One region of the Streptomyces sp. NPDC052012 genome, then DNA from elsewhere that is predicted to be linked to it. Evidence: riboswitches for the same ligand, from Rfam matches in the RefSeq annotation. Region 1 holds a riboswitch; each other region holds the start of a gene.

Region 1 (2,194 bases):
ACGCGCCCGCGTGCCGCCGCGTCACCACGAAGCCCTCGGCCTCCAGGGTGCGCAGCGCCTCGCGGACGGGGACGCGGGAGACGCCGTAGCGCCGGGCGAGGAGTTCCTCGGTGAGCCGGCTGCCGCGCTCGTAGACACCGGCGACGATGTCGTCCCGGATCGCCGTGCACACCGAGTGCGCGGGAATACGCATGACCGACCTCCGGCTTAATCCCCGTGAAACGTCGACGATGGACGTGTTGTTCCGTGACTCTATTGCAATCCGGAGGAATTTCCGACGGCGGGCCGGAATCCATACTTGTTTTTTGGACAACCGGCCCCTTCGGACGCCGAAAGCCCCGGCTCGGGGAGCCGGGGCCACGGGGGGGAGGTCGGCGCGTCCTCAGAGGATCACGCCGTTGCGCGCCTCAGAGGTTCACGCCGTGCGCGCGGAGGTAGGCGACGGGGTCGATGTCGGAGCCGTACTCGGCGCTCGTCCGGGCCTCGAAGTGCAGATGCGCGCCGGTGACGTTGCCGGTGGCGCCGGAGTGGCCGATCTGCTGGCCCGGGGTGACCTGCTGGCCGACCGAGACGCCGATGGAGGACAGGTGGCCGTACTGGGTGTAGGTGCCGTCGTTCATCTTGATGACGACCTGGTTGCCGTACGCCCCGCCCCAGCCGGCCTCCACGACGGTGCCCGTGCCGACCGACTGGACGGGCGTGCCGCTCGCGGCGTGGAAGTCGACACCGGTGTGGCTGCCGGACGACCAGACGGCGCCGCCGGCCTTGTAGCCGGTCGAGACGTAGGAGCCGGGTATCGGGGAGACGAAGGTGTTCAGGCGCTTGCGCTCGGCCTCACGCGCGGCGCGCTCCTTCTCGGCGCGGGCCTTCGCGGCCTCCTCGGCCGCCTTCTCGCGGGCCGCCTCCTCGGCGGCCTTCCGCGCGGCCGCCTCCGCGGCCTCACGCGCGGCCTCGTGCTGGGCGGCCGCCTGGGCGTCGATCCGGTCGGCGACCGCGTCGCCCATGGTGATGACGGGGGTGAGGCCGGTCTGTGCGGCGGCGGGCTCGGCGGCGAGCGCGGGGGCGGCGAGAGAGCCGACGACGCCGGTGGTGGTGAGGGCCGCTACGCCCGCCGCACGCGCGGTGCCGCGCTGGATCCGGCTGGGACGACGGTGCTTCCCCGTGGCGCGGGTGAACGCCATGTACAGGCTGGTCCTTTCCTTCCCTCTCGCCTACCGGGTTAGCTGACGGGTTCGGAGCAGGAAGGTCTCCTACGGACCCCCTCGCGGTGCGCGCGGGCGCCCGATTCACCCCAGGGACTGCGTATGGGTCCCCGGCTCCCCTGGCTCGCGCCGTACGGGGACTCGGCGATGACTGTCCGGTGCCGCGGGTGCGGCGCACTGCCTGACGAACAGCCCGGACGACGCTAAACGGGGCGTCTTTCAATTCCCAAACGGATACCGGTTTTTGTAGCGCATCCCACAGGGCAGACAGGCAACCTCCGCCCCAATTCGGACATAAGCAGGCCCTGGTGACTTTCGCGTCACCAGGGCCTCACACGCGGGTGTGCCGAGCCGGGTCCGGTCCCGTCGTCTACTCGGCCGCCACGACGGTGACTTCACCGATGCCGAGGGCCTCCACCGGGGCCTTGATCTGCGCCGCGTCACCGACGAGGACGGTCACCAGGCGGTCCACCGGGAAGGCGTTGACGACCGCCGCGGTGGCCTCCACCGTGCCGGTCGCGGCCAACTGCCGGTACAGCTCGGCCTGGTAGTCGTCGGGCAGGTGCTGTTCGACCTGGTCGGCCAGGGTGCTCGCGACGGCCGCCGCGGTCTCGTACTTGAGCGGCGCCACGCCGACCAGATTCTGCACGGCGACGTCCCGCTCGGCGTCGGTGAGCCCCTCCGCGGCGAGCGTGCGCAGCACCGTCCACAGGTCCTGCAGGGCGGGTCCGGTGTTCGGGGTGTCCACGGAGCCGCTGATGGCGAGCATGGCCGCACCCGTGCCGTCCGGTGCGGACCTGAGCACCTGCGTGAACGCCCGTACGCCGTAGGTGTAGCCCTTCTCCTCGCGCAGCACGCGGTCCAGGCGGGAGGTGAGGGTGCCGCCGAGGCAGTACGTGCCGAGCACCTGCGCGGGCCACACGCGGTCGTGCCGGTCCGGGCCGATCCGGCCGATCAGCAGCTGCGTCTGGACGGCGCCCGGACGGTCCACG
Region 2 (2,194 bases), on a different contig from region 1:
CGACGACGTCGATGGACGGCACGAGCATCTCCTTCTTGGATGTGACGCGAGTGGGCAGGGCCATGGTGGCTCTGCGAGACCGAGCCTAACCGGCTCCGGGCGATCGGCCATCCGGTCGCCCATCCCATGGACAGAACCGAGCGTAAATTGTTTCCGAACGGAACAAATACGGTTTCCCAAAAAAGCCCGCCCCGGTGCGTACGGGGGAACACGCACCGGGGCGGGCGGACTGTGGGCGCGCCGCTCGCTCGCGGGCGCCGCGGGGCCGCTGCTTACTTCAGGTGCAGCTGCTGGCCCGGGTAGATGAGGTCGGCGTCCTCGACGATGTCGTCGTTCAGCTTGAACAGCTTCTCCCAGCCGCCCTTGACGCCGTGCTCCTCGGCGATGGAGCTGAGGGTGTCACCCTTGACGACCTTGTACTCGCCGTCGCCCTTCTCGACCTTCTCGCCGGTCGGGGTGGTGACGGTCTTCTTCTCGGCCTTCTTCTCGGCCTTCGGCGCCGGGCGCTCGGTGGAGCGGGACGCCTTCTGCTCGGTGGTGCGCTCGGCGGAGGTGTCGGCCTTCGGGGCCGGGGTCTCGGCGGCGGCACCGGTGTACGCGGCGTTGGACAGGTTCTTGCCGCAGACCGGCCAGGCGCCCTTGCCCTGGCCCGCGAGGACCTTCTCGGCGATCTCGATCTGCTGCGCCTTGGTGGCCTGGTCGGCGGTGGCGGCGTACTTCGTGCCGCCGTACGCGGCCCAGGTGGAGGCGGAGAACTGCAGACCGCCGTAGTAGCCGTTGCCGGTGTTGATGGACCAGTTGCCGCCCGACTCGCACTGGGCGACGGCGTCCCACTCGGAGGCGGTGGCGGCGGAGGCCGAGCCGGCCGCCATCAGCGGGGCGGCGACGGCGGCGCCGGTGACACCGGCGATGGCGATGGCGCGGGTGGCCTTGGACGGACGACGGTGCTTGCCCTTGCCGGAAAACAACATGGATGGATCCCCTCACCGACGCCTGCGAGGTGAGCTGTCGGGTTCGGGCCGGTTGAGTTGCCCGGCCACGTCCCTCACGGGACGCGGCTACACCCCGAGCCGCGATCCGGTGTCAACCACCGGAAAGGGCACTTACCTTGGGTCCCCCGCTCCTGCCTACGGCGCATGACGCGACGACTGTTCCCGTGCTGCCACTGGCAGGATTCGGCGTGGCGGCAGACGGGGCTCGCGGTGACGAGCGGTCACGACCGTAGACACGCGCTCGGCCGATTTTCAAAGACGATCAGGGCTTCTGAGACCTATCTCTCACCGCGTTTATATCGGGCATTCAGCTCGAACCGTGACGTCAACTACCGCCCGGTCCGGGCGTTTTCGCCCGTCACTTTTCGCCCGGTTCGACCCCGACCTCAAGCGTCTGACCGGGGAGGATGAGGTTCGGGTCGGCGCCGACGGTCTGCTCGTTGCCCGTGTACAGGGCGCGCCATCCACCGTCCACCTCAAGGGAGTCGGCGATGGACCAGAGACTGTCCCCCGGACGAACGACATACGAGCCGTCGGCGTCGTCCGCGGGGCGCGAGGCGTGACGGCCGGACGATTCCGCCGTACGGTCCCGCCCTTCGCCCTCCTCGGCACTGGGGCCGCGGTGGCGACCGGTGCCGGTGTCGGTCAGCGCGGAAGAGCCGTCATCCTGACCCGACTTGTCCGGTTCATCACTACCGGTGGCCTGTGAGGCGGTGAGCGAGGCGCTGGGTTCCGTCTCGACATCAGTGGACTTGTCCGACTTGGGCGATTCGCTGACCGAGGCTTCCGAGCCCTCGTTGCCTTCCGTGGCCGAGGGTGACGGCGAGGAAGAAGCCGACGATTCGCTGGAGTCGGGCATTCCGGACGAGTCCGTCGTGTCCGTCGCGTCCGGGGAGTCCGTGGGCTGCGGGGACTCGGCGGATTCCGCGGAGTCCGTGGGGGTCGGGGACGGCGAGCCCACGCCGGTGTCGACGTCCGCGGACTCGGAGCCCTGCTCCAGCCCGGCGAGCAGTCCGCATGTGCGCCAGGCTCCGACGCCCTGGTCGGCGAGGATCCGCTCGGCGACCGCTATCTGCTGGCCTCGGCTGGCCTGGTCGGCGCTGGGCGCGTAGTCCAGGCCGCCGTAGTTCTCCCAGTCGTCCTGGGTCAACTGCAGGCCGCCGTAATAGCCGTTGCCGGTGTTCTGGCTCCAGGAGCCGCCG
Region 3 (2,194 bases), on a different contig from region 1:
CCTCGTCGATCAGCTCGTTCTTCAGGTTGCTGATCTTGGCGCTGAAGGACTTCGGCGGGAAACGCTTGGGGTCCAGGTCGAGATCACGGCAGACCAGGGCCATCAGGCGCTTGGAGTCCGCGGCGTCGTAGATCGAGAACGACGACGTGAAGCCGAGCTTCTTGGACTCCCGGCGCAGGATGCGCACGCACGCGCTGTGGAAGGTCATCACCCACATCGCGTGGGCGCGCGGGCCGACGAGCTGCTCGACGCGCTCCTTCATCTCGCCGGCGGCCTTGTTGGTGAAGGTGATCGCGAGGATCTGTCCCGGGTGGACGTCCCGCTCCGCGAGCAGATAGGCGATGCGGTGGGTGAGCACCCGGGTCTTGCCGGAGCCGGCACCGGCCACGATGAGCAGCGGGGAGCCGGAGTGCACGACGGCGGCGCGCTGGTTGTCGTTCAGCCCGTCCAGGAGGGCAGCGGAGTCCGTCACCGGGCGCGGGGCGCCGTCGCGGTAGTACGCCTCCCGCTCCGGCGGCAGGTCGAACTTCCCGCCGAACAGATCGTCCGGGATCGGCTCCGGTACGTGATCGTCCTCGGGTGGTGGCGGCGGCTCGTCCGCGGGGCCCCGCTGGGCCTGGAGGTTCGCCAGGAAGCTGTCGTCAAAGAGGCTGCTCATCGCTCTCCGAGTCTAGGGCGCACCACCGACAGCCCGGGGCCGCCCTGGGAACATCCCCGGATTCGGCGACCCTCCCGCGCACGCCTCGCCTTCCGGCACGACCCGTGCAGCACACATGCACCCTGTGTGACCCGCGTCATCAGGTCACGAAAATGTATCGGGCATATCACCCACCAACCTTCACAGGGGCCACACCAGTTGGCTACGGTGCGGGCGGGCCGTACGACCCCCACCGGCGAACCTCGCCGGGCCGCACGGCCTCCGCCGAGTCCGTCACTGCCGCCCGCGGCAGCCGGAGCCGGGGACCCGACCGAGACCTGGGGTGAATCGGCTCACTCCCGCGCGGAGCGGCCGTAGGGCAACCCTTCCGAAGCACCAACCGCCCGAACCCGACAGCTAACCCGGTAGGCGGAACACGGAAGGAGTCGCCTCCCTTGGCGTCGCACCGCAAGTCACGCACCCCCGGCACGCGCGTGGCAGGCATACGCACCCCCGCCCTCGCCACGGCGGCCCTGACCTCCGTGGCCCTGCTGTCCCAGACGGCGGACGCCGCCCCCTCGGACGACAAGCCGAGCCTCGAAGAGGTCGAGAAGAAGGTCGACGACCTGTACCGGCAGGCGGAGTCGGCGACCGAGAAGTACAACGCGGCCAAGGAGAAGACCGCGAAGCAGCGCAAGCGCGTCGACACCCTCCTCGACGACGTCGCCCAGCGCACCCAGAAGCTCAACGAGGCGCGGGAGGAGCTGGGTTCCTACGCCGCCGCCCAGTACCGCACCGGCGCCGGTGTGTCGAACACCGCGACCTTCCTGCTCGCGGACTCGCCGCAGGACGTCTTCGACCAGAACCATCTGATGAGCCGGATGACCGGCCGCCAGAAGGAAGCGGTCGACGACTACGTCACGCAGCAGTCCGAGACGATGAAGAAGCGCAAGGAGGCCACCGAGAGCCTCGAGACGCTCACCGAGTCGCAGAGCGACCTGAGGACCGCCAAGGCCACGGTCCAGAAGAAGCTCGCCGACGCGCGTGAGCTGATGTCGAAGCTGACCGCCGAGGAGAAGGCGCGGCTCGCGGCGATCGAGAAGAAGAAGCAGGAGGAGGCCGCCCGCAAGGCCGCCGAGCTCGCCCGGCAGCAGGAGGAGCAGCGCGAGGCCCAGCAGGAGGCGGCCCAGCAGGAGGCGTCTCAGCAGGAGAGCGGCGGCTCGTCCGGTTCCGCCGGCACCACCACGCCGCCCGCGGCGGACTCGTCGTACTCCGTCAAGGCCGAGAAGGCCCTCGCCTTCGCCCGCGCGCAGATCGGCAAGCCGTACGTCTGGGGCGCCACCGGCCCCGGCTCCTACGACTGCTCAGGTCTGACCCAGGCCGCCTGGAAGGCCGCCGGGGTGACCATCCCGCGCACCACCTACGACCAGGTCGACGCCGGCACGACGGTCCCGGTGTCCCAGGCGCAGCCCGGTGACCTCGTCTTCTTCTACGACGACATCACCCACGTGGGCATCTACATCGGCAACGGCATGATGATCCACGCCCCGAAGCCGG

The links. A riboswitch is a leader RNA that binds a small molecule or an ion and turns the genes downstream of it on or off. The one in region 1 is predicted to bind cyclic di-AMP.
Positions count from the first base shown of each region.
Region 2: it holds a riboswitch for cyclic di-AMP, as region 1 does, so the genes downstream of both, AB0412_RS32455 (transglycosylase family protein) here and AB0412_RS29010 (M23 family metallopeptidase) in region 1, are expected to answer to the same signal.
Region 3: it holds a riboswitch for cyclic di-AMP, as region 1 does, so the genes downstream of both, AB0412_RS31295 (NlpC/P60 family protein) here and AB0412_RS29010 (M23 family metallopeptidase) in region 1, are expected to answer to the same signal.

Region 1 is NZ_JBFAXA010000024.1:8,936-11,129, forward strand. It holds gene AB0412_RS29005 (GntR family transcriptional regulator) at 1-193, opposite strand, end outside; gene AB0412_RS29010 (M23 family metallopeptidase) at 408-1,181, opposite strand; cyclic di-AMP (ydaO/yuaA leader) riboswitch at 1,194-1,359, opposite strand; gene AB0412_RS29015 (pitrilysin family protein) at 1,573-2,194, opposite strand, start outside.
Region 2 is NZ_JBFAXA010000032.1:23,214-25,407, forward strand. It holds gene eno (phosphopyruvate hydratase) at 1-22, opposite strand, end outside; gene AB0412_RS32455 (transglycosylase family protein) at 273-971, opposite strand; cyclic di-AMP (ydaO/yuaA leader) riboswitch at 976-1,145, opposite strand; gene AB0412_RS32460 (transglycosylase family protein) at 1,351-2,194, opposite strand, start outside.
Region 3 is NZ_JBFAXA010000028.1:88,843-91,036, forward strand. It holds gene pcrA (DNA helicase PcrA) at 1-658, opposite strand, end outside; cyclic di-AMP (ydaO/yuaA leader) riboswitch at 911-1,084, shown strand; gene AB0412_RS31295 (NlpC/P60 family protein) at 1,093-2,194, shown strand, end outside.